DNA from 2 places in the Sporomusa intestinalis genome. Region 2 is predicted to be linked to the other one. Evidence: riboswitches for the same ligand, from Rfam matches in the RefSeq annotation. Region 2 holds a riboswitch; the other holds the start of a gene.
What was found. A riboswitch is a leader RNA that binds a small molecule or an ion and turns the genes downstream of it on or off. The one in region 2 is predicted to bind lysine.
Positions count from the first base shown of each region.

Region 1 (15,848 bases), 1.3 Mb from region 2:
GCCGACCCGCTGAATGAAGTCATTATCAGCCAGCCTGACTACAATGTACAAACCGGAGAGGTGACATCCAAAGGGTTGGAACTGGAAGCCCAGCTGACACCGGTTAAAGGTCTTAATATTATCGCCGCTTATACCTTGTTGGATAATAAAACAACGAAGAGCACTGTTGCAACAGACATAGGCAAGCGCACCGCAGGGATTGCCAAGCACGGCGCCTCGCTCTGGACCGATTACACGATACAGGAAGGCAAGCTGAAAGGGCTTGGGGTTGGCGGCGGGTTGCGCTATATCGGTTCTCGTTATAATAGCGCCAACACCATTAAGCATCCGGGGGTGGTAGTGACCGATGCGATGATCCGCTATGACCTGGATGAATGGCGGCTGGCGCTGAACTTCCGCAATCTGTTTGATAAGTTTTATGATGTCGGCACCGGCTATGCCGGCGAAGGCCGGACCGTGCTGCTGACAGCCACGCACCGCTGGTAAGAATAGAAAACACTCCTGTCAGCACCAAAATTTTGCGACAATGCGATAAAAGGAGGTTTCATGCGGTACTGGTATTCCCTTCATAAATGGTCCAGCCTGATTTGCGCCCTTATCATGCTCATGCTTTGTATCACCGGGCTGCCGCTCATCTTCCATGATGAGCTGGAAGATGCGCTGGACAGCCGCCCGCATTTGACGGCGCGGCCTTCTCTGTACCGGAATCTGGACACACTGGTCGCGGCCGCCGCCGCCGAGTATCCGGCCTATCAGCCGCGCTGGGTCATTATTAATAATGAAAAACCGGAAGTTTCAGTCGGCCTGGCGTCGCCGGACAACGGTGAAAATCCGTGGATTACCTTGAATGCTTACACGGGGAAAGCCATCACGTCCTCAGAAACCAAGTCTCCGGAAAAAACCGCGCTGACCTGGATCTCCCGTTTGCATGCCGATCTGTTTGCCGGTTTGCCGGGACAGTTGTTTCTCGGCTTTATGGGATTTTTATTCCTGCTGGCCCTGGTATCCGGCGTCATCCTCTACAAGCCGTTTACGCGGTTTACTGCCTTTGGCACCATTCGCGCCGCAGGTGCGCCGCGCCAAAAATTTGCCGATCTCCATAAACTGCTGGGCATAGTGGCTTTGGTATGGGCTGTGCTCGTGACGGGAACCGGCGTCTTACATACGCTGTCCGCCCCTTTGTATCAGCATTGGCAAACTTCGTCTATGCAGTCCCTGTTGGAGCCTTACCGCCAGCAAGCGCCGCCTGACCGGCTCAGCCCTGTGCAGCAGGCTGTCGCTACCGTCCGGGCGGCGCTTCCCGGCCACCGCGTCGCCTTCCTCTATTTTCCCAATGACCAATGGGGCAGCCCCTATCATTATATGATTTATACAACAGGCGCAACATCGTATACCACTCACTGGTATACGCCGGCGCTGGTTGATGCGGCAACCGGGCAGCTAACGGCCGTCGCCGCCGTTCCCTGGTATATACGCCTGCTGCAGCTCGCCCATCCGCTTCATTCCGGAAATTATGGCGGCCTGCCGCTGAAAGTCCTGTGGGCCTTGCTGGATGTCGTCACGATCGGTATGATTGTCAGCGGCAGCTATCTGTGGCTATTGCGAAAACGGCCGGCGCCACCGATTATAGCACAGCAAATACCGGCAGTTTCCGAACTGGCGGCCGCGAAAGCGCCGCAGCCGCAATCCACCTGGCAAATATGGAAACTGCCCCTGCTGCTGGGATCCTTAACCGTCCTAGGCTGCGTGGCCGCACTGTTCGGAGCCGGAATCTGGCAGGGATTGTCCTGGTTGTTTCTCAGCCTGCCGCTGCTGATTGCCATAAAGTTATGTTTGCGTTCACGGCAAAACCGCTGACGCGGAGCCCAAACGTTAAGTGAATAGAAATAATCGCCGCTATTTGAGCAGTGAAGTGCCCCCCTTTTATTAGACAAAACCAAATCTACTGAAAGGGGGTTTTTCTATGGCTAAAAGGATGTACAGTACGGAATTAAAAATAGAGATTGTTCAAAAATATTTGCAAGGAACTGTTGGCGCAAAACAACTGGCCCAGAAATATCCCGCTGCAGCCAGGCACTGGCATAGCCAACAGGATATAAAAGACCCGCGATCTCTAAAAATGAAGCCGGGAGCTGAAATGTTCAGCGCCCGGCTTCTCGCTTATTTATTTTTCCTGCTGCTTTATCATCAACACATTCGAGCCCAAATCAAATTTTACCACAAACGCTTCAAAGAAATCCCGCCCTAACAGTCCGTCTGCTTCAAATTCGGGTGGAAGATCTTCAAGCAAAGCCGCATAGAACCGTGCAATGGGCTGCTTATTATCGCTTAAGTCTAATTCTACCAAGTCTAACCCAAGCCCCTTGAAAAGGTCAGCGTTTGGCAAGAAATCAACCTTGTCGGCGGGTACTGTCTCAACATTTGTGGCGAGCGTTTGCGCTTTAATGATTGAAAGCGATGCGCCAGTATCCAATATCATGCCGCAGCGTTGTTTTCCATGAGCAACCTCAACCTTCAACCCTTCCGGAACAAGCTGAAAAGGCAGCCGTATCCACTCGCTCTCATCTTCTCTCCCTGACAGAACAGGCGTATCTTCAATCCTTAACAAACCCTTTTTATAATCGATAGTCACTGTATGCCGGTTGAAAAAGCCCAGACCGATTACCGGCAAATCTTCGTCATCAGGCGCATCCACCGGGTCGCCAAGCGAAAGCCCCCAAGGCTGAAGCTCTTCACCGGAAACCGCCGTAAATCGCATCCCGTTCATATCCAGTTCTTCGATAATAAACCGCTCATTAGTAGCGGTTCTTCCCGCCAAGTCTATCCTTTTCTGCGTTCCGATTATCTTCAGCTTCGGAATAGAGTCCATTATTCGTCTTGGCAAATGCACGCCTCCACTAGAACCCAGATCAAGTATGCCAACCTGTGGAGTTCCATTAATCTTTAGTTCAAGCATGGGGATTCCGTAATCAGTTATGTGAAACGGAATATCAATCGCTTTTGCAAACACGTTGGCACTCAGGGTTAACAGAAATGTAAACATAAATAAAATTTTGTACTTCATGCTTTATCTCCTTTACGTCATTTTTCCTCTTATTTAAGGCTTTATTTTCGGCGCAGTATCATAGCAGCCGCCGCATGCAATCATTGTAATAACAATCTGCCAGATGATTAACCCCAGAAGCGAGCTTGCATTTGACACCGCAGACCGGTATAGGAGGCAGAACAAAAACAGAAGAAGGGCATTGTCATTCGGGTTAATACCATCTCCCGCAAAGAACTGGACATTATTAACCGAACACTTAGCTAAAGCGTAATTACCATCCAAAAAGGCAAAAACAAAGCCCCCAAAATTATATAATATTTTAATTTATATTTTTTCTGTATCTAGCTTACATTCTTGGCAGGGCTCAGCGATTCCTTTTACTTGCCCAGAAAAAGTATACCATTCCTTAAGGCAGTATAGCCTATTTTACCCAGGGTAAAAAAAAGAAAAATTCCCCGGCTATGCGTACGCCTTCCTAACCAGAGGGCGGTCTTTTTATTTCCCCGCCGCGCAGTCCGGGGCTCCCTTGCTGCCGGCAGGCCCGTCGCACGGGACGCGGCGGCGCGGGTTTGGCCGCCGTGGCCGGTGCGCTTTCCTTGCTGACGCAAAGGAGCAGGCCCAGCTTACGCAGGGCGGCCGCGCGCTTTTGGCGGCAGTGCAGGGTAAGCCGCTTTGGGCCGTGAGTGTGGCGCGGCGGCTTTCCCCCTCCCGCTTGTTTCCCGGGAGGGGGTCAGGGGGTGGGTCCGTCCCATCCGGCACAGGATTTCCTTTGCGCCTGGCGAAAATATCCAGAAGAATGCAAGGGAGGTTTTCCGTATGTCCGTCTTACCGCCCGTGAAAAATCGGTTGCCTTATTATTTTCTGTCTGCCGTCGGCCTGAGCGCCGTCCTGTTCTTTTTCTCCACCGGTTTTTACGATAACTGGCCGCTGACCTGGCTGGCCCCGCTGCCGGTCTGCCTGTACGCTTTAGAGGCACAGGCCGGCCGGGCGGCGCTGGCCGCGCTTGCGGCCTACAGCCTTGGCGGGCTGAACGCGTGGGGCTATTTGCCGCTGCCGCTTTTCGCCGGTTCAACCATCCTGAACGCGGCCGCCTTTGCCGCGGCGGCGCTGCTGCTGCGCAGCTTGGTCCGGTCCGGGCAAGCCGCGTTCGCGCCGTTTGCGTTTGCCGCCTGCTGGACAGCGTTTGATTATGTCCGTTCCCTGGTATCCTCGTTCGGCACGTTCGCCAGCCTGGCCTATACCCAGGCGCTCAATCTACCGGTCATTCAACTGGCTTCTCTGACCGGCATCTGGGGCATCACCTTCCTGCTCATGCTGGTGCCGGCCGGCCTGGCGGTTGCCTGGCGCTGCCGCCGGCAGGGGCGCGGGCGTCGCTCTGTCCTGCTGCCCGCCAGCGTCCTGCTGGCGGCAGCGCTGCTGTACGGGGTCTGCCGGCTCTATCTGCCGGCCGCCGGACCGGTGGTAACCGTCGGTCTGGCCGCCGTCCCGGCCACCAGGGCCGAGCTGCGCAGCCAGGACGCCGCAACCGTGAACCGTACCCTGCAGGGCTACAGCCGCAGCGTGGACGCGCTGGCCGCCGCCGGGGCCCAGGTAGTGGTGCTGCCGGAAAAGCTGGCCTTCTTAGCGCCGGAAAACCGGGAAGCGGGGCTGGCGCTGTTCAGCCGGACAGCGGCGAGCAACCGGGTTGTCCTCGTTGCCGGCCTCAGTCTCCAGCAGGAGCGGCTGGCCAATTCGGCGGTCGCCTTTGCTCCTGACGGCTCGCCGGCCGCCGCCTATGACAAGCAGCATTTGCTGCCGGCCTATGAAAGCCAATACACGCCCGGCGACAGCCTGGCCTGGCTGGACGCCGGCGGGACCGCGGCGGGACTGGCCATCTGCAAGGACATGGACTTTATCCGGCCGGCCAGGGACTACAGCCGCCAGGGGGCCGGCCTGCTGCTGGTGCCGGCACTGGATTTTCACGCTGACGGCTGGCTGCACGCCCGCATTGCCGTCCTGCGCGGCGTAGAGGGCAATATGGCCGTCGCCCGCGCCGCCCAGTGGGGCCTGCTGACGCTCAGCGACAGCCGCGGCCGCATCCTGGGCCTGACCGCCGCCGATGCGGCCGCCGGCGAAGCGACCCTGCTGGGGCGGCTCCCGGCCGGCGGCGGCCGCTCGCTGTACAGCCTGACCGGCGACTGGCTGGCCTGGCTGTGTCTTGCCGCCACCGCCCTGGCCGTATACCGGCTCAGCCGGCCCGGATGAGGTCGGCAAACACCGTACGGGACGTTGCCGCCGGGCCGGTGTCACAAACGACTGCGTTAAACCCAATAGGCAAGCCATTGATACCAGCTTGCAAGTGTCATAAGATGAAGAGAGAGTTCTCCAAGGATATCAAAAGCGATTTGAAAATTTTAAAGCAAATCGCTTATAATTAATGCTCAATTGTAAAAGCGAGGGAATTTATATGAGTATAGTTAAAAGACGGAACTGTATACCTAATGGCTCTATTATTCGCAATGGCTTTGGGGAGTTTAATTATTGTGATTCCTACGAAACTGTGATCAATGTGCAAAATAGAAGTATTGATCAAATTCTAAGCGACCTTTTTGATTTATCATCGCTTCCCTGGATAGTTCTCCTGAAACGCATTAGAGACAGCTTAGTCCAACCGTTCGGTCTCCAAATAGACGAGGGTATACTAACGAATAAAACAAGCAGTTATAATCCAGGTTCTAAGGTTTTTTTATTTGCCTTTACGGTCTTGAAGCGAACTGTAAATGAAATTGTAATGGGAAAAAACGATAAGCATCTCAATTATAGGCTTTCCCTATTTTTGGCTCAAAACGATTCGAAAGTTTATGTGACAACAATCATAAAATTTCATAATTTAGGAGGACGAAGCTATTTTGGGCTAATAAGGCCTTTTCACCAACTTATTGTCTATTCTTTAGTCAAGAAGAATTTAAGTTTAACAATCTGAGAAGTACAACGCCGCCGATGAAAATTCAGATACTGTCTGTTTTGGGGTTGCCGTCACCAAGAGGCGGCCTTTTTTATTTTCCTCTCCCGCGTATTTTCCGAGAGAAGTCATGTGGGTTAATGGCGTTCTTAGCGCCGAAAAACAGGGAAACCGGGCTGACCATGGATTTGTTCTGGCCGGCCAGGGACTACATCCGCCAGGGGCCCGGCCTGCTGCTGGTGCCGGCGCTGGATTTTCACGACGACGGCAAGTCATTGACACCAACTGATCGGTGTCTTAAAATGAAAAGAGAATTCCCTGTGAAAGGAGGTCAAGAGGATGTATGCTGTTTTTGATTGCGTATTGCCCCGTGATGTACAATCGCCGGTTCGCGCAAGCGGTTTGGGCCAAAATTGGCTTCGTCCGCCCTTTTTTAGGCAATCGCATATCGCGAACAATTACCGGAACCTCTTGACCGCAATAAGATCGTCCTATTGTTGAAAAATATTTGCGAAAAGACGCCGGTTATTCGGTGTCTTTTTTTGCTTTCACGGAGGAAACGCTATGCAACCACTCATAAGTTACCGACAAATCGGCAAGCTGGCTTGGCCGGTTATCGCCGCCCAATCTGTTGTGTTAATTAACGGCATGATTGACCTGGCTTTCATCGCCCCTTACGGCACTGAGGCCATTGCCGCCGTAGCCATCGCTAATGCCTTATGCGCTGTGCTGTTTAATTTTCTGGAAGGGTTCCGGCTTGGCACAACCGTTTTAATCGCCGAAGCCTCGTCTGGGAATAATATGCCAAAAGCAACCGCCATAGTAAGCAGCGGGTTATTCCTGGCGGCGATAATTGGCGGCTTGTTCACTGCCTTCGCCCCGCTCATCAGTCATTGGGTTTACCGGCTTGCCGGTAATGCGGCAATGCAGTATCACGGTACAGACTACTTGACAGTCTGGCTATGGGTCTTGCCGTTCATATTATTTTCCTATGTGCTTACCGGACTGTTCCGGGGGCTAAAGGACACGGCAACGCCGCTGTATGCAACCTTTGTTGTCTGCCTGCTCAATGTTTTGGGGGATTATGTGCTGGTTTGCGGCGGCTTTGGCTTTCCCAGCCTGGGCGTAAAGGGAGCGGCCTGGGGAACGCTGCTTGCCAGCCTTGCCGGGTTCAGCATCCTCATGCTGCTGGCAGTAAAGAAGCCTTTGACCAGCTCCTGTCTGCACGTTAAGCAACCATTTTTCAAACAAATCCCGGAATATGTCGCATTGGCCGTCGATGTCGGCCTGAACACAGGCTCCACACTGCTGGCCCTGCTGCTTTTTGTGTTCATCGTCAAACCGTTGGGACCTGCTGCTCTGGCGGTGCATCAGATTACCTTACAGGTTTTTAATTTAGCCTATCTGCCCGCCGTCGGCTTTCTCATCACAGCCTCAATTATTGTTCCCCGGCTATTGAACCCCCTTCATAGCGGCCTGCTGGTCCCCACCGTGCGCCGGATCGGTCAAATGAGCGTTGGGGTCGTCTTGATTACAAGCGGTTTGCTGGTTATCTTTTCCGCAACTGTCAGCAATTTTTTCAGTCCGACCGACAAACAAGTGGCAGCGCAGGCGGCGCAAACAATGCGGCTTGTTTGCGCCGGTCAGCTATTTTCTGCCATTTACATGGTCCTACGCGGGGCGCTCACCGGGTGCAAAGATACCCGGTTTATTGTTTATGAAGGCTGGATATCGGGTTATCTTGTCTTTTTGCCTTTGGCTTATTTTTTGGCAATAAAGGCAGGCTATGGCATCTACGGAGGATATATGGCCTTCGTGGCATGGTGCATAACCGATTGCGGCGCGCTTGCCTGGCGTTTTTTTCGTCAACAGCGTTTACTATAAAATGCTGCCGCTACAATAGCCGTGTTTCCTACACTTAACTGGCAGTGCTCCTCAGGGCCGTGCAACCGTTAATGCATTACGGAAAGTACGCAAACAGGCTGTGCACAAAGGCACAGCCTGTTTGCCAGACGGCCGGTTAGTACGGTTTAACACAAACCCTTCCCGCCAGGTTCAGCCGCGTTGTTGTACGGTTGTTGTAAAACTGCTCTGAAAACGAAAAAAAGGCTTTACGAAAATGCCCGTAAACCCCTGAAATATCTATGGCGACCCCGGCAGGATTCGAACCTGCGACCTTTTGATTCGTAGTCAAACGCTCTATCCAGCTGAGCTACGGAGTCATGTTCAATTGTTACTTGACTATTATATTATGAGAATCGAATAATGTCAACACCGACAGAATTATTTATAATCAACCATAATAGCAATACGCTGGGTCACAATCGTTTAAAACAGCAGGATTTTCCCTTGTCGCTTCCAGCGGCACCACCCTATCATACCCTGAATCCAAACAAAACAGGCTGATCCATACCAATAGATCAGCCTGTTTTTTATCTATTCTTTATACTTTTGTATTATATACCGTGGCGGCAGCAATAGCCGCGCCTATGCCGGAGCCATCTTTACTTAGTTTAAGCGTTATCTGCTTGGCATTTTGACTAAATATTTCCGCTATAGCCTCCAATAAGTGAGTTTTATACCCTGGCATCTTTTCATACAATGAGCCATCAACCGCAATTGTATGTTGCCTTGTTAGCATCGGATCAATCTTAATTAAAACGCCAGCCCATGTAGCAGCTACTAAACGGGCGGAACGCCTTGTAACAAGGCGGGCAACGCTCTTGATTGCCGCAAGCTCATGAATCCTTAACCCAGTAAGTCCCCAACACTTAGCGGCCATATTGGCTACAGCGTCCAGTGCCGGTGATTCATCGGCCAGAACCGGTGAAAGGTCTGCTGTTGAAACTGAATAAGGAACCCGCAGCCTGTCTGAAACAATACATATATGCCTCTTAATTGCGAGCTGATGAATAATCAGTCTCACCAGCTCACCCAAATATTGTCCTGAAGCCATTTTCTCAAGCCGTTGAGATCCAATTTTTTCACTGTCCGTATCGAGCTGCCTGTCATATTCTGTTTGCTGGATTCCGTCAAAGTTGCCTGCCTCCAAATTGATAATCATAGGCTGTCCAGTCAGAGGATGACAAGGTTCAAGGTAGCAGGTATTATGGCCTGTTCCGCAGATTGATCCGACCGAAGTGGCCATGTCGGTATAAGCAGTTGATAATAATGTACCGGTAGTGTCATTAATTACGGCTACTGATTTAATATGGCTAAGCCCGTTGCGTGCCAGCGCTGCCTGCAATAATTCGCCGATATTCCGGCCTTCAACCCCGCTCGTTGTAAATTCTTTCGTCCAGGTGATCAGTACGGCTTCGTTAACACCTTGCTGCCGGCAGGGAAAGGAAAACGTGTGCCCCAGGGGATATGTACCATCACTGGGTGCAATTTCAGCTATTTTGCCGGCGATGAAATCAAAAAGTTCCTCACCGGAGGCAGATGCCGCAGTATAATCGTAATTCCCATGCTTATCTTTTAATAGGGCTGCACGTTTGTCAATAATAGTAACCTGACCGTTACCAGCCAGTTCGACTAACAATACGCGAATATTAGTACCACCAAAATCAATAGCAATTACTTGCCCCTGCTCCCGGCCTGTCGGATTACCAAGAAAAGACGGTAGCATTTTCAGGGAACTTGCCTTTCCAGCCAGACCATTGCACATGTCCTGCTGAAAACAAATAGCAATGTCTCGCATAAAATCGGTAGATATAACAAACTGTTCCTCAATCAGTGCCAAAACTCCAGCTAATGTGTTCAGGATGATCTACCTCCGGGTTAATATATGATTAACTGAGCCTCTTCCGAGAGGCTATTTATAATATTTGCTGGGAGTAAAGATATACCTTATAGCTCGCAGTAGACGAATAGCCAGACGAATTAGCATTCGTTTGAAATCCAGCCACACCAGGCCGAGAATAATAATTGCAATAAAAAGCATTCGTAGGTTTACAGCAGTATAAAACTGATCGATTATAATAAACCCTGCCACAGCAATCGCCGCAAGACTGGTCCAGCTCATAAAAAACCTTCTTCCATGGTTTTACACTATGCTTTTAATGAAAGAACCTGTACTTTACTAGCATCTATAACAGTCTGAGTACTATATCAACAAGCTGACAACTAACTGCTTAATTATCCTGCTGAATACGATAATACTTGCTAATGTGGCTGTCTAACAACTGACTGGTTTCTAATACCTGAGGATCAGAAACTCCATAAGATGCAGCCAGCAAATTCATCTGTCTCCGTAAATATTCTATTATATCAAGGATATTCAAAGCTTCGATATTTTTAGACAACGAGCGCGCCCCCACACAGAAAAATACCTCTTCTCAACAACAATTAACATTATAAACTATATTCCCTAATTTTGGAAGAACGATTTAGTTGTTTTTTTGAAATTTTTTATACACTAAATAAAATCTATGTTTATTATTTCCCAAAACATCAGCTAGAAAAAGGACATGGCCTCCTATATATTTATATTAGAAAAAATCACCTGGCAATAACCAGATGATTTCTTATACAACCTATTTATTCCAGTCCCGTAAAATCTAAAGTAGAAAAATAATCTTCAATAGTTTCTGCCCGCCGGATCAGCTGAACACTGCCGTCACTCTTCAGCATTAATTCGGCTGAACGCAATTTACCATTATAATTAAAGCCCATTGCGTGACCATGTGCCCCAGCATCATGAATGACCAATACGTCACCAATATCGATCATAGGCAGCTTGCGATTAACGGCAAATTTATCATTGTTTTCACACAGCGATCCGGTAACATCATAGATATAGCCAAGCGGCCAGTCTTCTTTCCCGAGGACTGTAATGTGATGATAAGCACCATATAGGGCCGGTCGCATCAAGTTAGCCATACAGGCGTCAAGGCCAACATAATTTTTATAAATTTCTTTCTTGTGTAACACGGTTGATACCAGATAACCATAAGGGCCGGTAATCATCCGTCCGCACTCCATGGCAATTTTGAGCGGCGCAAGCCCATTAGCGGCAATCTTAGTCTCATACGCCTTTTTGATTCCCTGGCTGATTGTGTTAATATTAACCGGTTCTTGTTCAGGGCGATAAGGAATGCCAATCCCTCCACCAAAATTAACAAATTCAACCTTAATATCAAGAGTACGATAAATTTCATTAATAAGGTCAAACATCATATTGGCGGTTTCCACAAAGTAGTTGGGATCAAGCTCATTAGAAATAACCATTGTATGAAGGCCAAATCGTTTTACGCCTCTACTCTTCATAATCCGGTATGCATCCAGAAGCTGCTTCCTCGTTAATCCGTATTTAGACTCTTCCGGATTGCCAATAATCGAGTTGCCGCCTTCACGCAACGGTCCCGGATTATAGCGGAACGAAATCATATCCGGGATGCCTGCATGCTTATCCAAATAATCAATGTGGCTAATATCATCCAGATTAATAATAGCCCCTAACTCACGCGCTTTCTTAAACTCAACAGCCGGAGTATCATTGGAAGTGAGAATAATCTCTTCCCCGCTCATACCGGCTTTCTCAGCCAAAATAAGCTCAGCCAGCGAACTGCAGTCCGCTCCCAGTCCTTCTTCCCTCAGCACTTGTAAAATATAAGGATTAGGAGTGGCTTTAACAGCAAAATACTCCTTAAACTCCGGCGCCCAAGCAAAGGCTTTAATTAAATTGCGGACATTGCGACGGATAGCCTGCTCATCATAAATATGAAACGGTGTTGGGTATTCTTTAATAATTTCTGTTAATTGTTCTTTTGTAAACGGTATCACTTTCTCAGCCAAATGTTTCGCCTACCCTTCCAAAAATCAGTACCAGTAATACAAAAAGCAGTCTGCGCTAAATCTCGCAAACTGCCTGGCAACAAAAGAATGCTCTTAACGGCTGGTGCAAGATAGCGCTCCACCTGTACTATCAGCAGGTGACAGTCTTACATTTCTTAAACGTAAAACCAGCAAAAGTTTCTGGCAAAACCTTCACTTCGGCGGTTTGCCCCTTTCAGTACCATCATCGCTGCCAGCTCTGTATACTTACTGTTGGTCCCCGCAACCTCTATCGGAAAACGGTTATTTAATTATGTCTATAATACCAGTACACCCCAACCAATGTCAATATGCCGGGGGAAATCTTATATAATCCCTTCTATCGACGCCCTGACTTAGGTAGTATAGTATATCCCTATGCAATTATATGCAGTGAACGGCATCACTAGAGATAAATTAAAAGACGGAAATCTATCTCAGAAAAATAGAATCCCGTCTTAATTTCTGGGGTGACTAGAGGGTCTCGAACCCTCGAATACCGGAGCCACAATCCGGCGTGTTAACCGCTTCACCATAGCCACCATAAATTGGTTGCGGGAGTAGGACTTGAACCTACGACCTTCGGGTTATGAGCCCGACGAGCTACCAACTGCTCCATCCCGCGATATAAGCAGAGAACCAGGTTTTTAGGAGCGACAGCGACGCAGAAACCTGCGTGAATCGCTTAGTTACGAGCGTTAGCGAGTAACCTCCTTATTCCCCTTCTCTAAATCTCCAAAGACTAAAATGTGGCTCCTCGAGTAGGACTCGAACCTACGACCGATCGGTTAACAGCCGATTGCTCTACCAACTGAGCTATCGAGGAATATAAGCAGAGAACCAGGTTTTTAGGAGCGATAGCGACGCAGAAATCTGCGTGAATCGCTTAGTTACGAGCGTTAGCGAGTAACTTCCTAAATTTCATCATTCCCTGAAAACTTCACAGAAGATAAGCATTGCGCAATAGGTATCAATCAATGTTTGCACTTGTGCAAACGAGGGTTTAAAGTCAAGTCCTCGGCCTATTAGTACCAGTCCGCTCCATGGATCACTCCACTTCCACTCCTGGCCTATCAACCTTGTCTTCTTCAAGGGGCCTTACTTCTTGCGAATGACAGACCTCATCTTAAGGCTGGTTTCACGCTTAGATGCTTTCAGCGTTTATCCTTTCCGGACGTAGCTACCCAGCTCTACCCCTGGCGGGATAACTGGTACACCATGGGTCCGTCCACTCCGGTCCTCTCGTACTAGGAGCAGTTCCCTTCAAGTCTCTTACGCCCGCGATGGATAGGGACCGAACTGTCTCACGACGTTCTGAACCCAGCTCACGTACCACTTTAATGGGCGAACAGCCCAACCCTTGGGACCTACTTCAGCCCCAGGATGTGATGAGCCGACATCGAGGTGCCAAACCTCCCCGTCGATATGGACTCTTGGGAGAGATTAGCCTGTTATCCCCAGGGTAGCTTTTATCCGTTGAGCGATGGCCCTTCCACTCGGTACCACCGGATCACTAAGCCCGACTTTCGTCCCTGCTTGACTTGTCTGTCTTGCAGTCAAGCTCCCTTCTGCCTTTACACTCTTCGCGCGATTTCCATCCGCGCTGAGGGAACCTTTGGGCGCCTCCGTTACTCTTTCGGAGGCGACCGCCCCAGTCAAACTGCCCGCCTGACACTGTCCTCAGTTTCGTTACTCCTTGAGTTAGAACTCCAGTAAATAAAGGGTGGTATCCCAACATTGACTCCAATGAGACTTGCGTCCCATCTTCCTAGTCTCCCACCTATCCTGTACATCATTTACCAAAACTCAATGTCAGGTTGCAGTAAAGCTCCATGGGGTCTTTCTGTCCAGTCGCGGGTAACCTGCATCTTCACAGGTATTTCAATTTCACCGGGTCCCTCGTTGAGACAGTGCCCAAGTCGTTACACCTTTCGTGCGGGTCGGAACTTACCCGACAAGGAATTTCGCTACCTTAGGACCGTTATAGTTACGGCCGCCGTTTACCGGGGCTTCAATTCAAACCTTCGCGTTTCCGCTAAGCTCTCCTCTTAACCTTCCGGCACCGGGCAGGTGTCAGCACCTATACGTCAGCTTTCGCTTTAGCAGGCACCTGTGTTTGTGGTAAACAGTCGCTTGGGCCTCTTTTTTGCAACTCATTCCCGCTTCGACCGCTTCTGGTCTACACGGTTTACAAGCTCCCCTTTTCCCGAAGTTACGGGGACATTTTGCCGAGTTCCTTAACGAGGGTTCTCCCGCGCACCTTAGGATTCTCTCCCCGCCTACCTGTGTCGGTTTACGGTACGGGCACCTAGTCTCTCACTAGAAGCTTTTCTTGACAGTCTGGGATCAGCAATTTCGCCATTATCTCTAACAGCTACCCATCACTCCTCAGGTTCCAGCATCACGGATTTGCCTGTGATGCACCCTACAAGCTTAGACGCGATTTTCCATCCTCGCGCTTGCCTGCCCTCCTGTGTCACTCCCTCGCTCAAACGATCCTAGGTGGTACTGGAATATTTACCAGTTGTCCATCGCCTACGCTTTTTGCCTCGGCTTAGGGCCCGACTGACTCTGAGCGGACGATCCTTCCTCAGAAATCCTTAGGCTTTCGGTGGACAAGATTCTCACTTGTCTTTTCGCTACTCATACCGGCATTCTCACTTCTATACTCTCCAGCACTCCTTACGGTATACCTTCTCTGGGTATAGAACGCTCCCCTACCCAAGTCCGTAGACTTGCCATAGCTTCGGTTCCGTACTTTAGCCCCGGACATCTTCGGCGCAGCGACACTCGACCAGTGAGCTATTACGCACTCTTTTAATGGTGGCTGCTTCTAAGCCAACATCCTGGTTGTTTTTGTATCTCCACATCCTTTGCCACTTAGTACGGCATTGGGGACCTTAGCTGATGGTCTGGGCTGTTTCCCTCTTGACCACGGGTCTTATCACTCGTAGTCTGACTCCCAGGATTCCACTACAGGCATTCGTAGTTTGACAAGGTTCAGTAACCCATTAGGCCCCTAGCCCTATCAGTGCTCTACCGCCTGTACTTACTTCCTGAGGCTAGCCCTAAAGCTATTTCGGGGAGAACCAGCTATCTCCGCGTTCGATTGGCATTTCACCCCTATCCACAACTCATCCCAAAGCTTTTCAACGCTCACGGGTTCGGTCCTCCACGCATTTTTACCTGCGCTTCAACCTGGCCATGGATAGATCACTGCGGTTTCGGGTCTACACTATCCAACTTTCGCCCTTTTTAGACTCGCTTTCGCTTCGGCTCCGTGTCTTCCACTTAACCTTGCTGGATATTGTAACTCGCCGGTTCATTCTTCAATAGGCACGCCGTCAGCCTCCTACGGGCCTTCGACTGCTTGTAGGCATACGGTTTCAGGTTCTTTTTCACTCCCCTCCCGGGGTGCTTTTCACCTTTCCCTCACGGTACTATGCGCTATCGGTCGCCTCGAGTATTTTGCCTTGGAGGGTGGTCCCCCCTGCTTCCCACAGGGTTCCTCGTGTCCCGTGGTACTCTGGATTCCGGCCATTTCGCTCTGCCTTTCGCTTACAGGGCTGTTACCTTCTGCGGCCTACCTTTCCAGGTAGTTCGGCTAGGCCTGACGAAACTTCCGCCGGTCCTCAACCCCAGTCGACCGAAGTCCACTGGTTTGGGCTCTTCCCCGTTCGCTCGCCGCTACTTGGGGAATCTCGTTTGATTACTTTTCCTCCGGGTACTTAGATGTTTCAGTTCCCCGGCTTACCTCCCGACCTGAGTCGGGTAATGGTGCATGACCACCACTGGGTTCCCCCATTCGGATATTCATGGATCAGGGCCTGCTTGCGGCTCCCCATGACTTTTCGCAGCTTACCGCGTCCTTCTTCGGCTCTTGGCGCCTAGGCATCCACCGTATGCCCTTACTAACTTGACTTCTAGCTCCGACTGTCTATAAGCCGCCATCTGCGTTGTTGCTCCTCAACCCGATTGTTTGCGTACGCGAGTACGCGGCACGGCTCGGGTTTCCGGGGCGCCTAGCATATGGCACCTTCTAGCCAG
Region 1 is NZ_AP042390.1:3,745,742-3,761,589, forward strand. Features, by position in the region: gene ACZ481_RS17620 (TonB-dependent siderophore receptor) at 1-486, shown strand, start outside; gene ACZ481_RS17625 (PepSY-associated TM helix domain-containing protein) at 547-1,857, shown strand; gene ACZ481_RS17630 (hypothetical protein) at 1,964-2,248, shown strand; gene ACZ481_RS17635 (hypothetical protein) at 2,165-3,064, opposite strand; gene ACZ481_RS17640 (nitrilase-related carbon-nitrogen hydrolase) at 3,881-5,290, shown strand; gene ACZ481_RS17645 (DUF2867 domain-containing protein) at 5,493-6,008, shown strand; gene ACZ481_RS17650 (hypothetical protein) at 6,128-6,343, shown strand; gene ACZ481_RS17655 (MATE family efflux transporter) at 6,552-7,871, shown strand; tRNA gene ACZ481_RS17660 (tRNA-Arg) at 8,133-8,209, opposite strand; gene ACZ481_RS17665 (hexokinase family protein) at 8,431-9,729, opposite strand; gene ACZ481_RS17670 (hypothetical protein) at 9,802-10,011, opposite strand; gene ACZ481_RS17675 (Spo0E family sporulation regulatory protein-aspartic acid phosphatase) at 10,121-10,291, opposite strand; gene lysA (diaminopimelate decarboxylase) at 10,527-11,783, opposite strand; lysine riboswitch at 11,887-12,062, opposite strand; tRNA gene ACZ481_RS17685 (tRNA-His) at 12,268-12,343, opposite strand; tRNA gene ACZ481_RS17690 (tRNA-Met) at 12,351-12,426, opposite strand; tRNA gene ACZ481_RS17695 (tRNA-Asn) at 12,552-12,627, opposite strand; rRNA gene ACZ481_RS17700 (23S ribosomal RNA) at 12,807-15,723, opposite strand.
Region 1: another riboswitch for lysine. It lies ahead of lysA (diaminopimelate decarboxylase); the one in region 2 lies ahead of dapB (4-hydroxy-tetrahydrodipicolinate reductase).

Region 2 (15,848 bases):
CACCATAATTAACACTGCCATCATTGTTAAACGGGGTTACCATTGCAGTTAAAATCCGCCCGAAATGCCTCATCAAACTCTCTCCTTATTAATTTGATAAACCAAACTTCTCATGAAGTGATTTAACCGCTGCCCCAACATCGTTTTGCGGCACCAGCGCCGAGATGGAGGTATGAGAGTCTACTGTCTGAAGAATAGCGATTTTGTTATTTGTCAATGCTTCAATAAAACTTGCCATCACCCCGGGCACCTCACGCATGCCGCCGCCCACAACCGATACTTTGGCACAGTTCTCCAAAACTTCAATATGATAGCCTTGCTGCTCTAGTTGTTCTGCCGCCTTATCCATATGATCGGCATTAATGGTAAACATAATTTGGCCGGGATGGACGTTGATCAAATCAACACTGATATCACTGTCAGCAAGTGTTTTAAATACTTTATAACTGGTATCACCTGCCATTGTTTCCGCAAGCTGAACCTTTATCTGCACCAGATTGGTCAGATAGGTTACTCCTGTTGCCACCCGGTCGATCACAACCGCGTTACTCGCATCCTCTCTGGCAATATTGGTAATTAAGGTCCCCGGGGCATCAGAAAAGGTTGATTTCACCACAAGCGGAATATTCTTCTGCATAGCAATCTCCACCGCCCGGGGATGAATGACCTTGGCCCCCTGGTGAGCCAGCTGACACACCTCGGCGTAGCTTATGCATTCAAGAATCCTGGCATTATCAACAATTCTCGGATCAGCCGTCATAATGCCGTCAACATCTGTATATATTTCCACAAGCTCGGCGTTCAGCGCCGCCCCGAGAACGGAAGCGGTCGTGTCACTGCCCCCCCGCCCTAAAGTGGTAAATTCGCCTTCATTGGTCATGCCCTGGAAACCACAGACAACAGGCACTTTGCCCTGCCGCAGGAGGCAAATGATACGGGCCGGGTCACTTTTTAGAATCCTGGCATTATTAAAGTTTGCGTCAGTTACAATACCGGCATTCCCGCCTGTCAGCATCACGGCATCCATGCCGGCGGCCTGCAGGGTTCCAGCCATGACGACAGCTGAAATCATCTCCCCGCAGTACATAATCTGATCAAGCTCACGGGCCGCAATCTGTTTACAGGCTGATTGAGCAATGCCGATCAGGGTGTCTGTTGCATAGGGAGCGCCCTTGCGGCCCATGGCCGATACGACTACCACCGGGCTGAGGCCTTGCTCACGGGCCTGCTGTACTTTATGCAAAACCAGTTCCCGCACTTCGGGTGACGCAACCGATGTCCCCCCGAATTTCTGGACGATTATCCGCATTTTTTTACACCTCAAATTAAATTATGCTCAACCATGTACTCAGCAATCTGCACAGCGTTTAAGGCTGCCCCTTTCCGGATCTGATCGCCTACTACCCACATATTTAATCCGTGCGGCACAGTTTTGTCGGCCCGTATCCGGCCCACAAACACTTCATTTTTGTCAGAGGTGTATACAGGCATCGGATAGATCATTTCTGCCGGATCATCCTGGACTATCACCCCGGGGAAGCCGGCCAGCAATTCCTTGGCTTCCTTAGGCGACAGCGGTCCGTCAAGTTCGATGTTGACTGATTCCGAATGACTGCGGTATACCGGTACCCGTACGGTTGTCGCCGTGATGCCGATGGTATAGTCATTCAGGATTTTATGGGTTTCATGGACCATTTTCATCTCTTCCTTGGTGTAATCCCCGTCGACAAATACGTCAATCTGCGGCAGCAGGTTAAAGGCAATCTGGTAGTGCTTAGGCAGGCTGGCGCCTGGCAGGATATTGGCCGCAACTGCCCGGTTCTCCATAAGTGCGGTTACCTGATTTGTCAGTTCATCAATGGCTTCTTTGCCGGCCCCGGAAACGGCCTGGTAGGTTGAAACAACAATGCGCTTGATTTTAACAGCATTATAGATCGGCTTCAGCGCCATCACCATAATAATTGTGGAACAGTTCGGATTGGCAATAATTCCTTTGTGCTGCCTGATTGCCTCAGGATTGACCTCAGGCACTACCAGCGGGACATCCGGGTCCATCCGGAAGGCACTGGAGTTATCAATAACAACAGCCCCGTGCTTGACAGCCGCCGGCGCCAGGTCCTTGCTGGTCGAGCCGCCGGCAAACAAGGCAATCTGCACATCCTTGAAAGACTCGGGCTTAGCTGCTTCCACTATGTAGTCTTTGCCCATAAAAGGAATGACTTTGCCGGCAGAGCGCTCAGAGGCCAGCAGCTTTAATTCATTAAACGGAAAATTCCGCTCCTCGATCAGTTTCAGAAACTCCTGGCCAACAGCTCCTGTTGCTCCTAAAATTGCTACATTATATTTTTTCATTTCAACAACTCCCCCATATGTTTGACGTTAGCATGCGCACCTTTAGGCGCATTTAGCCCAGTAAATCCTCCAGACCATAAGTCAGCCCGCCAGCAGTAAGCACTTTTTTACAGGCCAGCACCACACCCGGCATAAATGACGCCCGTGATATGGAGTCATGACGGATGGTGAGAGTTTGGCCCAGACCGCCAAAGATAACCTCCTGGTGCGCCACATACCCCGGCAGGCGGATACTGTGCAGCCTGATCCCGGCCAGTTCGCCGCCGCGGGCACCTGTCAGCTTTTCGAGCTCAGCCGGATGGCCCTGACACATTTCCCCTCTGACCTTGGTAATAAGCTCAGCCGTTTTAAGGGCCGTACCGGAAGGAGCATCCAGTTTCTGGTCATGGTGCATTTCAATAATCTCAACATGCGGCAGGTATTTCGCTGCTTCCTGCGCTAATTTCATCATCAAAATAGCACCAATGGCAAAATTAGGCGCAATAATTGCATTAACCTTAGCCGCCGCACACAGCCGGCGGACCTCATCCAAATCAGTGGCTCCCAGGCCGGTAGTGCCGACGACAGGGCATACCCCGTTTTTTATTGCGACTCTGATATTGTTCATTACCGACTGAGGATTGGTAAAATCCACCATTACCTGGGGTTTGGTTTCATTAATCACTGTCGCCAAATCCTTGCCGACAGTCACCCCGGTCTTGCCTGCCCCCATAAGCTCCCCCACATCGGCAAAATCAGAGTTAGTATCTACCGCACCCACTAAACTCAAGTGCTCATCCTGATACACGGCCCGTAGAACCTCTCGGCCCATTTTACCGTAAGCGCCACAAACCATTACCCTAGTCAAGCGCTATCCACCTCCTGTTAATAAGAAAAGCAGCCGGTGAGCGCTTCTCACCAGCTGCCATATGGCAACGTTTTCTGACAATAGGAAAATATAATATATCCTCCCCAATCAGATGAGATAGCGCTCCACCAAGTAATGGTGACAGTCTTAAACCTATTTGATATAAGACCAATAAGTAGACCCGGCAGTCTAACTTACTTCGGCGGTCGCCCCTTTCCTTTCAGGTCACTGATGCCACTCTTACTGAAAGTACTTTTAACTCCCGCACCTCTACTTCATCCTGTACAGGATGTTGCTTATTCATTTTATACACATTTTATAATAAAGGTTCCAGTATTGTCAATAAATATTGAAAGCTGACTGCTTTCTGACAATAAAAAACCAGTCTGACTATTTTACGGCGTGGGTCTCCACATCCTTAGCCCCATTTTGGCGGAGGATCTGAGCCGCCTGATTAACCTTAGCCGCGTCTGAGCGGACAATGGCGAGAATTCCGCCTTGTGCGACCTGCTGCTCATAGCGTTTGCCCGCTTCGGCCGGAATGCCCCAATCGATTAAACCACCGGCAATGCCGCCGGCGACAGCGCCGCTTAAGGCAGCGGCAATCGGGCCGGCCGCCAGTATTGGCCCCACACCGGGAATGGCCAGTGCACCCGCGCCTAACAGCAAGCCGCCAATACCGCCCAAAGTCCCGCCGGTCAGCGCCCCGTCGGTAATATCATCCTCAAAGTATTCGCTCCCCTGCCCCTTTTGCTTGTTTTTGTCCTTGGAAACAATATTAATCTCTTCTGTTGTAAAACCCTGGGCTCTCAGGGCGTTAACCCCTTTTTCAGCATCAGCGCGGGAGTTAAATACGCCAATCACGCTTTTCACGCCTTGGCCGCCGGCCTGCATGGAAGCCTGCTGGGTATTGGACGCGGTGCTTGCACTTGCCGCCTGCGGCTGGGCACTGGAATAGTTATTGACCAAGGCGTTGCCTGCCTGACCTTCCGTTTGCGCCATTGTCGGATTAAACATATTGTCCTGATTGTTATTACTGGTTGTCGTCATTGTAAAAACCTCCTAACATTAGTCTGATATTCAGCCTACTGTTAGGTTTAACCAGCACTGGATTTTTTATTCCCGTTCAAACCTTGAATACATACGGTCATAGGCATTATTTAAATCAACAATAACAACCTCGTCGCCAATACGCCTGATTGCATGCCAGGGAATGCTTGTGATCTGACTGTCGCTTAAAAACTGAAAAATAGTTTTATGTTTTGGCAGTATTAAACCGCTGATTGCGCCGGTACGGCTGTCAAATGCCAGATCACATTCACCAATCGTGCCCAAACGGGTGCCGTCGCCTAAGTTTATCACTTCTTTACCTGTCATTTCACTTATCCGCATGCATCCATCCACCTACTTTTTTTGAAATAATTTACTAATAGCCGGCTGAATCACGGCTACTCCGATCGCCGTCATCGCCAGTGGGTCGAAAGACAGTATGCCTACTGTAATCCGTTCAGGCAGTTCAAGTTTTAAAAAAGAGACAATCATAACCAGCGACAGATAAACACCGCCGGCAGTAGCTACCAGTTCCTGCACCGCAATGGAAAATGGCGATGGCCGCGGCTCAACCTGGGGCAGGTTGTCTAATGCCAGGCGGCAGTGGCAGACCCGCAGCCATATTGACCACATAATAGCCAGAATAATTACCATTAAAATTGCCCACGTATACAAAGAACCACCCCACAAGCTGCTTCTATCAATGTATATGCAGCGCAAAAGAGAATATGAAAAAAACTTCAAGGGTTTCCCCTTGAAGTTTTTAGCCGGTACTGCCCAAGCCGCCCAGGCGCTGTCCGCCCGGACTGTCATGATCGGCAAGCAGATATTTATAAAAAATTCCCTGCGCCAGCCGGGTGCCTTTGGCGATCGGCACCGGTTGGTCTCCGTGATTAAAAACGGCGATTAGGATATGCCCCTCATTATCCGGATTATTGTAATAATCGGCATCAATAATTCCCTGGCCGTTAATCAGGCTCAGGCCCTGCTTTACAGCCAGCCCGGAGCGGATATGAATGCCCAGATATTCATCGCCGGCCATATAGGCTTTCAGACCTGTGGGCACTAAGGTAACCTTTCCCGGCAGCAAGGTGCTGTCCTCGGCGGCGGCAATATCATAACCGGCACTTGCTGCCGTTTTGCGAACAGGCAGGCTGATGCCGCTCTCTACATAACGACTGACGATTTCGAACCCTCTAATCATATGATCCCCCTGTTAAAAACTGATATTTGTGTTGATATCCTTGGAGTCGACAGGCCCAAGGGCAGTAAAGCACAGATTTTCGTTGGTAAACATCTGCGCAATCATTCTGTTAATATCTGTAAGGGTTACTTTATCTATTTTATTAACAACCTCTTCCAGTGCTACATATTTTCCTAAAGTAACCTCGAGTTTGCCAATACGTGACATCCGGCTGCTGGAGCTTTCCAGGCCCAGCAGCAGATTTCCTTTTATCTGTTCTTTGGACTTTGTCAGCTCCTGCTGGCTTATGCCCTGCTGCTTCATTGCTTTCAGGTTAGCCATGATCAGCGCCAGCACCTCATTAACATTGCCGGGACGGGTCCCGGCATAGATGGTCAGCAGCCCGGCATCCTTATAGTTATTTTGATAAGAGTAAACCGAGTACGCCAGTCCGCGCTCTTCCCTGATCACCTGAAATAACCGGGAGCTGATGCCGCCGCCCAAAATATTATTCATGATATGCACCGGGTAAATTTCCGGATGGTCCTGAGGAACACTCACCGTCCCTAAGCAGATATGCACCTGCTCGATATCCTTGCTGACAACCGTTCTGGCCGGTGTAAGGGCCGGTGCCGTTATCGCCGGCTTGCTCTTTTTCCCGTCCATAACAGCAAAATACTGCGCTGCCAGCCTCACCAGCTCAGCATGGGTCACATTGCCTGAGGCGGCAATAACAACATTATCGGCCGTATAAAAGTCCCGGCAGTACTCTGTTACCAGTTTACGGCTGAACCGGCCGATGGAATCGGCGGTGCCGAGAATATTCCGGCCCAAAGGGTGCCCGGACCAGGTGGTGTCAAGATGAATATCATGGACCAGTTCATCCGGTGAATCCTCATACATATGCACCTCTTCGAGCACTACCTGACGTTCCCGCTCGATATCATCTTCCGCAAACTTTGAGGCCAGCAGCATATCGCTGAGAACATCCATCGCTAAATCAGCATGGGAATCGAGCACTTTTAAATAATAACAGGTATATTCCTTGGCTGTAAAGGCATTAAGCTGGCCACCGACGGCATCAACTGTTTCAGCGATGTCTTTGGCCGAACGCCTGGCCGTGCCTTTAAACATCAGGTGCTCAATAAAATGGGAAACACCATGATTATATCCCTCTTCAAATCTTGAGCCTGTGCCAATCCATACCCCCATTGTCACTGATTTAACATACGGAATTGTTTCAGAAACTATACGAATCCCATTAGGTAACACTGACTTTTGATACATGTAAATCTCCTTTTCATACGCAAATAGCAGTGAGCTTGCCAGCTAAAAATAACGTGCCTGGCTAATTATACTCCCTATTATACCTAATATTGACGAAGAAAAAAACAGAGATTTCGAATTAACGTTTGTCTCTGTTTAATAAGTGTAAGCAAGCGGCTAATTATTGAAGTATTGGGCCGCTCCGTTAAAAATACCCTGGGCAATCTTATTCCGGTAGCTGTCATCCTGCAGCTTACGGGCTTCAGCGGCATTACTAACAAAGCCCATCTCCACTAAAATGCTGGGCATTGTCGTGTTGCGCAGAACATAGAAAGTCGCGGAGGAGGTGCCTTTGTCCACAGCACCGGTTTCTCTAATGATATGATCCTGTACTGTCTGCGCCAGTTTGGACGACTTGCCGGCCGGATAGAATGTCATAGCGCCGAAAATGGCGGGATTAGGGTTGGAGTTGGAGTGAACACTGATAAACATATCGGCATTTTTAGCTTCAGCAATATTGACCCGTGCCGCCAGCTCCTGGCCTAATGAACTGCCTTCAGCCGCTACTGTGCGGTCAGTTTCCCTGGTCATGACTACGTTGGCGCCGGCACTGAGCAGCTTGTCCCGCAGTTTTAAGCTAACAGCCAGGTTATTATCCGTTTCCCTGGTGCCATTAGCTACAGCACCGGGATTGCTGCCACCATGCCCGGGGTCAATAACAATCGTTTTCCCCCGCAGGCCGCTGCTGGTGACACTGCCGGCACTGCCGCCGCCAGATGGCAGGGGCGTTACTTTTACCGGATTATCCGGCACAGTGGTTGTTTTATCGCCACCAAAGATATTAAAAATCGGACCCAGTATTTTATCGAATAATAGGCTAAACAGCTTGTCAAATACATTTGACCCGCCCCCGTCGGTTGCCGGGACACTCGAAGCTGCCAAAGCCCCAATGACATTATCCAAAGCTGCGGCCTGGCCGATTTGTACCGGTCCTGCCACATTGATAACCAAAACAAACAGCAATACAAGTGTTACTATTTTTTTACTATACACAGCATACCTCCTGCGTCAATATTTTACTCATTGCGGAACGTGTCCCGCAGTACCGGCCAGACAGCCGGGTCCTCCTCGCCAAGTTTCCACATGGCGGCACCGGCAATATCATATTTGGTGAGCAGCGCCAGTTTATATTTCAAACTCTCGCTGTTTTCAAACCAGACCGTATGCGCAGTACCATCAGCTGCGTTATAGCTAAAATACGGAGATTTCGAATTGTCGTCCCATTGCACCTTCCGGCCATACTGCTTAGCCAGATCCATAATCGCCTTATACTCTAAAGACTGAGTGCCTTTAGCCGACCAGTCATACCCATAAGCGGCAATGCCCAGAAACAGCTTGTCCTTGGGAATGAACTTCAGGGCATAATTTAGGCTTTTTTCCACCCAGCCGATATCGGCAATGGGTCCCGGACCACTCCAGGCCCCATGATTGTCATAAGTCATAATCATAATTTTATCGGCATACTTGCTAAGCTCGGCATAATCGTAAGCAGCTGCCACATCATTGTTTTCATCCTGTTTCGGAAAAACGTCAATCGACACAATATACCCCTGTGGTTTCAGACGGGCATAAAGCTCCCGCATGAACGCGGTCAGGTTGTCCCGGTCGGTAGCCGGCACCATTTCAAAGTCAATATTGATGCCGTCCAGGTCATATTTCTTAAGATAAGCCTCAAAATTTTGAATGGCTTTAGACCGGAGCTCAGGATTTGACAACACCGTATGAATGGGTACGGTATTGCCAGTCTGCTTGGCATTATTGACCAGCAGCAATACGGTTATATCATTCTGGCCGGCACTGTTAACCACAGACATATGATCATTGCCGCCACGGTCTGTTACTGTGCCGTCAGCCTGCAGAGTTGCCCAGAAGGGGGCAATCGTGTTAATTACATCAGCATTTTTCATCATTGAGTTATAGGAAGAGGTGTCTGCCCCCCACCATTCGGCATAAAAGCCAACCAGTTCTTTCGGCCCGGCCTTGGCCCAGCCGCTGGCCGGACTGCCCTGGCCGGTCTCCTTGGCCGGCGTGCCAGAGGTATTGCCCAGAAACCTGCCCATAAGCAGTCCCAGTAAAATATCCACCATACCCTGGCCTGTGCTTGCGCCGGAAACGGCGCTTGTTTCGCCGGAACCGTTGGCTTGTCCTAACAGATCAGCTACTGAAAAAGCGTACGCCGGCGTAACAGGTGCCATAACAGTTAGCATGAACACCATAATTACCAGCCAGGATATCATTTTTTTGAGCTTACTCATAGATCAGCCTCCATTCCAGCAGATAAACATGATAACCTCATGTTATCTTTTTATGTAAATCATAGTATCATATTTATTCTATTTAAGCAATAAAAAAAGCAGGTTTTAACCTGCCTATTTTTGTTAGTTTAGTATATCAGTTACTGTAGTAATCGTATATCCCCGTTTCTTAATCTCACTGATAAGCCCTGGTAAAGCCTGCGCTGTCGGTGCTGTTGGATGCATGAGAATAATAGCGCCATTATGAAGTTTTTTCAGCACCCGTTCTTGCAGAATATCCGGTGGCGGCCGTTTCCAGTCAACGGTGTCGATGCTCCACATAATCGTGGTATAATTCAGCTCCTGGGCGGCCAGGAGAACGGTATTGTTGTACTCACCATACGGAGGGGCATACAGATTGGTTTTTATGCCGGTAAGGCTGGTGACAAGCTCCTCTGCTTTGAGTATCTGTTCTTTATTTTTTTCCTTGCTTAAATTGTTGGGGTGGGGGTGACTGTAGGTATGGTTCCCCAGTTCATGGCCTTTATTGGCTATGTCTTTTAGCACCTCCGGATAGCGGTTGGCCCAGCTGCCGCCAATAAAGAAAGTGATATGGATATTATTTTCATCAAAGGTTTTAAGCATAGCCGGCAGATACTCCTCGCCCCAGAATACATTGCAGGCAAAGGCAACCCGGGGCTGAGACGAATTACCCTGAAAAACAGGCGGCGGCACTGCCGGGAGTTCGTTGGTAGCCACCAGCGGCTGGAGATTGCCTGACAACATAGCCACTGTCATGAATACACCAACAGCAAAGTATACATACCAATAACGGATTTTTCCTACCATTACTATTTTACATTGCATTCCATCAACTCCTGTCACACCTGTAGTACAGTGTATTAGCGCCGGCAGGAATTTATGAGCAAAATAAAAAGACTTGGCTTGTGCCAAGTCCCCCGTTCTGTCTGATTACTGCGCTGTTCCTTGCGGGGCAGTTTCCCGCGGTTCTGCTTTTAACAGTTCTTTTCTGGAGAGGTTAATGCGGCCCTGACGGTCAATTTCCGTTACTTTAACGGTTATTTCATCGCCTACTTTGACAACATCCTCAACTTTGGCCACCCGTTCACGGGCCAGTTGGGAGATGTGAACAAGCCCCTCTTTACCGGGAAGAATCTCGACAAAAGCGCCAAAATTCATCAACCGGGTCACTTTGCCGGTGTAGGTTGCACCCACTTCCACACTCCGTACCAGTGTTTCAATAATATGTACGGCTTTTTGGCCGGCGGCAACATCAACAGCAGCAATAAAGACTTTGCCGTCATCCTCAATATCAATCGTAACCCCGGTTTCTTCAATAATCTTCTTAATGGTTTTCCCGCCTGGTCCAATGACATCGCGGATTTTATCGGGGTCAATCTCCATGGTTATGATGCGGGGGGCAAAAGGAGACAATTCTTTTCTGGGCTCGCTGATGACCTCAAGCATTTTCCCCATAATATGCATCCGTCCCCGTTTGGCCTGGGCCAGGGCATCAACAAAAATTTCTTTGGTAATACCGGATATCTTCATATCCATCTGCATGGCGGTCACGCCTTGCGCCGTGCCGGCAACTTTGAAGTCCATATCGCCCAGCGCATCTTCCATGCCCTGAATATCGGTGAGGATAGTATAATGATCGCCCTCTTTGACTAACCCCATTGCAACCCCGGACACCGGTGCTTTAATCGGCACCCCTGCATCCATCAGCGATAAGGTGCTGCCGCAAACGCTGCCCATTGAGGTTGACCCGTTGGATTCTATGACTTCCGATACCAGCCGGATCGTATAGGGAAACTCGGTTTCCGAGGGAATGACCGCCAATAAGGCCCGTTCCGCCAAGGCGCCATGTCCGATTTCCCGGCGGCCCGGACCGCGTGACGGCCTGGTCTCGCCTACACTAAAGGAAGGAAAGTTATAATGGTGCATATAGCGTTTAGACTCCTCAACGCCGAGGCCGTCAAGAATCTGCTCGTCACCAATCGCACCAAGGGTGGTAATGGTAAAAACCTGAGTCTGGCCGCGGGTAAACAAGCCGGAACCATGAGTACGGGCCAACAGTCCAACCTCACAGGTAATCGGTCTTACCTCTTCAATCTGGCGGCCGTCAGGACGGATCTTGTCAACCGTAATCATTTTCCGGACAATCTCTTTAAGTATCTTTTGGAACATATAGTTAATATCCTTATCCTTATCCGGATAAAGGGCAAGGAAATGGGTAACAGCATCGGTTTTAACCTGTTTAATATCCTCTTCCCGCTGGAGCTTGTCTTTATTCGCTACCGCGGCCTTTAAGTCGGCAGTCACAAATTCACGCATAGCCGCGTCGATCTCAGCCGGGACTTCATATAAGGTTTTCTCTTTTTTGGGTTTGCCAATTTTGGCAATAATCTCTTCCTGAAAAGCGACGATCTCTTTAATTGCCTCATGGCCAAATAAAATAGCCTCAAGCATAGTCTCTTCCGATAGCTCCTTGGCTCCTGCCTCAACCATCAGAATAGCATCCTTGGTGCCGGCAACAACTAAATTAAGATCACTTAGTTCCTGCTGCGCTACGGTAGGGTTTAAAATAAACTTATTGTCCAGTAACCCAACACGCACACCGCCAATTGGCCCGTTAAAAACTATATCAGAAATACCCAAAGCGCAGGATGCGCCAATCATGGCGGCAATATCGGGAGGATTATCCTGATCTACCGACATCACTGTAGCCACTACATGAACATCATTACGCAGGCCATCGGCAAACAGGGGCCGAATAGGCCGGTCAATCAAGCGGCCGGCTAAAATCGCCGCTTCGCTGGGGCGGCCTTCCCGTTTAATAAAACCGCCGGGAATTTTCCCCACAGAATACAAACGCTCTTCATAGTCAACTGTTAAGGGGAAAAAGTCAATCCCCTGCCGCGGTTCAGCCGATTGGGTCGCAGCTACCAGTACGGCGGTATCGCCGTAGCGCACCAGCACAGCGCCACTGGCCTGCTTAGCCATCTTCCCTGATTCAATGATCAGGGTCCGGCCGCCTAATTCCAACTGGAATTTTTCCATATTTTGTTTTCCTCCTCTGATAAACCCCTTTTCTTTTAGCAAAGATTAACTGTTCGACATTTTTCTTATTATTCCCTTTTTTATTTTTCTTTAACCTGGAAAAAAATAAAAAAAGCGGATAATCCGCTTTTCTTGTCCTGATAAAAAGGTTAGTTTTTCCTGGATAAGGGCAACATCGGCTTTTGCTTTCGCCCAAGGCTCGGCGCAAGCCGTGTTTTCTTTCTTTATTTTCTTAAATTAAGTTTTTCGAGAATGGACCGGTAGCGCTCAATATCACTTTCACGCAGATAGTTCAAGAGACCTCTGCGTTGACCTACCATTTTCAATAACCCCCGGCGGGAATGATGGTCTTTTTTGTGTTCGCGCAAATGTTCAGTCAGGTAATTAATCCGTTCCGTAAGGATTGCAATCTGTACTTCTGGCGATCCGGTATCATTTACATGTACACGGTATTTTTCAATCAGCTTCTGTTTGTTTTCAGGTGTCAACACGATGGTTCACCTCCTTTTACTTACTATCCCCATTAGCCAAGACATCGCCGGAGACTCGACTATCCTCGCTATGGTTAAAAACAGTGATTAAATCACTAAAAGATATTTTACCATAAAAATCATGCCCTGTAAACCTTTACTGTTGATCTAAAATATTTTTTGTGCAAATTCAATATCTGCCGCCATTTGTTGTTTAAGCTGATCGATATCGTTAAAAGCAACTTCGCCCCTGATCCTGTCGATAAATTGTATTTTTAACTGCTGTCCGTAAATAACACGGTCAAAATCAAGAATATGTACCTCGATGCGCCGGGTTTGCCTGGTAAAAGTAGGATTATTGCCAATGTTGGCAACCCCGTTGAAATGCAGCCCCTGCTCGTCCTGTACGTAAACAGCATAAACCCCGTCGGCAGGTACAGACAGTCCTTGAGGAATCGCCAGATTTGCGGTGGGAAAGCCTAACTCGCGGCCCCGCTTATCACCCTCAATAATCCTCCCTGTTATACTTACCCGCCGTCCCAGCAAGTTTGCGGCCTGCTTAACCGCACCGTCGGCCACCAGTTGTCTGATGCTTGTACTGCTGACAATCACCCCGTCCACATCTACCATTCCTACCACGTCGACGGTAAAACCATGTTTTGCGCCAAATTTTTTCAGCAGGGCTGGTGTGCCGGCCCCGCGGTGGCCATAGGTAAAATTGGTTCCGACAATAACATGCCTGAGGTTAATGCTGCTGACCAGTTTATTCAGGAAGTGGAGCGGGCTCAGCCGCAAAAATTCGGTGGTAAAGGGAACATTAAACAATATATCCACACCTAACCCGGCAATGAGGTCAATTTTCTCCTGATTTGTTACAAGCAGCGGTGGACAGCGCTCAGGATCAATCGCACTAAGCGGGTGATTGCTGAAGGTAAACACCGCGCTGGCGCAATTGCGCTCTTTCGCCTGTTTAACAGCGCGGGTGATGATCGCCTGATGGCCGATATGAATACCGTCAAAGGTTCCTAAGGCTATGAACACAGGAGCCTGATGACGTATGTTTTCTATTTGGGTAAAGACTTTCATACTGATCTGTTTCTCCTCATTGCAGCTAGTGTCTTGGCCAGGTTATATTTTAGTTTTAGGGCGAGACAAAATGGCCAAGGGCAAGGAAGCGCCGACGACGCATACGGGAAGGGGTCTGCTAGGAGGGGCTGACGCCGCCATTGGCCATTTTGGCCGTCATCAAACTAAAAAGATAATGTGGTCAAGAACACTAGTACCGTGCGTCGCCTAACAAAAAAATTCCAAGTGCCGTACGGTACTCGTGCCGGCCTTGGGTGAAACGCCAACCCGGTGTGGGCTGCCATTACCGGTCCGGACTTAAAATTTTCACCGGCATTAACATTGGCTGCTCTGTACGCTGACCTGTTTCCCGGCCAATACCAATAAAATTCTGCCGGCAGTCATACATTTTTACTAAATCAGCCCCGCTTGGCCGGCCGGGGATGGAACGGCCGTTCTTTACTGCCTGTGCCTCCTGCTCGGACAGTATAACAGCCGGCAGATGGGTAAGCGCAGCATCCGCAGCTTGCAGCGCCTGTTCTTTATTTGCGGCAATCTCTTCCAGTGTCAATGATTTTTCCAGACAAAAACTGCCCACCCGCGTCCGAACCAAAAAACTCATAACTGCCAGGCAGTCCAACCGGCGGGCAATATCAGCACACAGTGTACGGATATACGTTCCCTTGGAACAATGTACATCAAAAACAAGGCCGGTTTCCGTTTCCGAGACAAGCGCAAGCTTCTCAATGACAATTTTACGCGCTTTCCGTTCCACAACCTGACCGGCGCGAGCCAGTTCATATAGTTTTTTCCCGCCAATTTTAACCGCTGAGTACATCGGCGGAACTTGCTCGGATACACCGATAAACGAGGCAAAAACAGCCTCGATCCGGCCCGGCTGCGGCCGGGTGTACGGACAGCGCCGGAGAATCTGCCCGGTATCATCGCCGGTATCTGTTTCCAGGCCAAAAGTGAGTTCAGCCCGGTAACTTTTATCAGCATCAGCCAAATATTCAACAAGCCTGGTGGCGTTGCCGACAAATACCGGCAAAACCCCGGCCGCCGCCGGATCCAGCGTTCCGGCATGACCAACACGCTTTATCCCATATAGTCGTCGAACGTAGGCAACCACATCATGGGAAGTCATGCCTGGCGGTTTAAGAACATTAATTAAACCACTTTGCATCATTTAATACTTGCGCCTTTGGCTAACTGTTTTTTAGCAGCCTCCAGGATCAGCCGCTTGGCCTTGCTTAACGGTTCGGCGACAGTGCAGCCCGCAGCCCGGGCATGGCCGCCGCCGCCAAACCCCAGGGCAATCTTGCTGACATCAACCGTTTTGGAGCGCAGGCTTACCCTCACGCTATTATCCGTTTCCTTAAACATGACCGCTATCTCGACCCCCTCAATATTGCGGGGATAGTTAATGAATCCCTCCGTATCCTCCCTCAGATCAGCCAGTATTTCCTGGCGCAGTGTCAGGGCCGCAATCTGCCGGCCCTGACCACAGTCAAGGATCTCCAGGGTTTCCAGGACTTTCGGCAAGGCTGCGATAACAGCCAGCGGTTTTGTATCCAGATATTCAGAAATAATATGAGGCTTAGCCCCCAGGGCCACCAGCTCAGAAGCAAATCGCAGCGTTTCGGCCGATGTATTGGCAAACCGGAAGAAACCGCAGTCAGTCGCAATGGCCGTGAACAAGGCGGTAGCCATGTCAGCTGTAATCGCCGCCGGCACTGCCTTAAGCAGCTTGAAAATAATCTCACCGGTAGCGGCCGCTTGACTGTCCACATACCAGTAATCGGCAAACTTCAGGTTTGAGATATGATGGTCCAGGTTTAATATCGGAGCTTTTACCGCGTTGCGGACTTTGCCCACCCGCTCTAAGTCGCTGGCATCAAGCACGACCAGCAGGTCGGCTTCAATTTCGGAGCTGTCCGGCTTTTCTATCTTTTCCCAGTCAGCCAGAAATTTAAAGGTCCGGGGGATTTCATCATCAAGCAGCATTCTAACCTGCTTGCCCTGGGACGAAAGGTATGCATTGAGAGCGAGCAGTGATCCCAAAGCATCACCATCAGGATGAATATGAGCAGTCAGTATAATGTGATTAGCCCTGTTTAACAGCTCAGCACTGTGTGCAATAGATACTTCCACTGTTATTGCTTGCCTTCTTCCTGCTTAATTTTCAAGATAAGTTCCTGAATTCGTGCACTATATTCCAATGTTTCGTCAAGATG
Region 2 is NZ_AP042390.1:2,487,002-2,502,849, reverse strand. Features, by position in the region: gene dapA (4-hydroxy-tetrahydrodipicolinate synthase) at 1-73, opposite strand, end outside; gene dapG (aspartate kinase) at 89-1,309, opposite strand; gene ACZ481_RS11685 (aspartate-semialdehyde dehydrogenase) at 1,321-2,352, opposite strand; gene dapB (4-hydroxy-tetrahydrodipicolinate reductase) at 2,405-3,199, opposite strand; lysine riboswitch at 3,310-3,480, opposite strand; gene ACZ481_RS11675 (general stress protein) at 3,590-4,249, opposite strand; gene ACZ481_RS11670 (YlmC/YmxH family sporulation protein) at 4,316-4,591, opposite strand; gene ACZ481_RS11665 (hypothetical protein) at 4,604-4,924, opposite strand; gene ACZ481_RS11660 (dCTP deaminase/dUTPase family protein) at 5,013-5,453, opposite strand; gene ACZ481_RS11655 (M16 family metallopeptidase) at 5,466-6,719, opposite strand; gene ACZ481_RS11650 (N-acetylmuramoyl-L-alanine amidase family protein) at 6,876-7,751, opposite strand; gene ACZ481_RS11645 (glycosyl hydrolase family 18 protein) at 7,775-9,013, opposite strand; gene ACZ481_RS11640 (polysaccharide deacetylase family protein) at 9,137-9,859, opposite strand; gene ACZ481_RS11635 (polyribonucleotide nucleotidyltransferase) at 9,965-12,076, opposite strand; gene rpsO (30S ribosomal protein S15) at 12,301-12,567, opposite strand; gene ACZ481_RS11625 (bifunctional riboflavin kinase/FAD synthetase) at 12,715-13,632, opposite strand; gene truB (tRNA pseudouridine(55) synthase TruB) at 13,916-14,800, opposite strand; gene ACZ481_RS11615 (DHH family phosphoesterase) at 14,797-15,765, opposite strand; gene rbfA (30S ribosome-binding factor RbfA) at 15,768-15,848, opposite strand, start outside.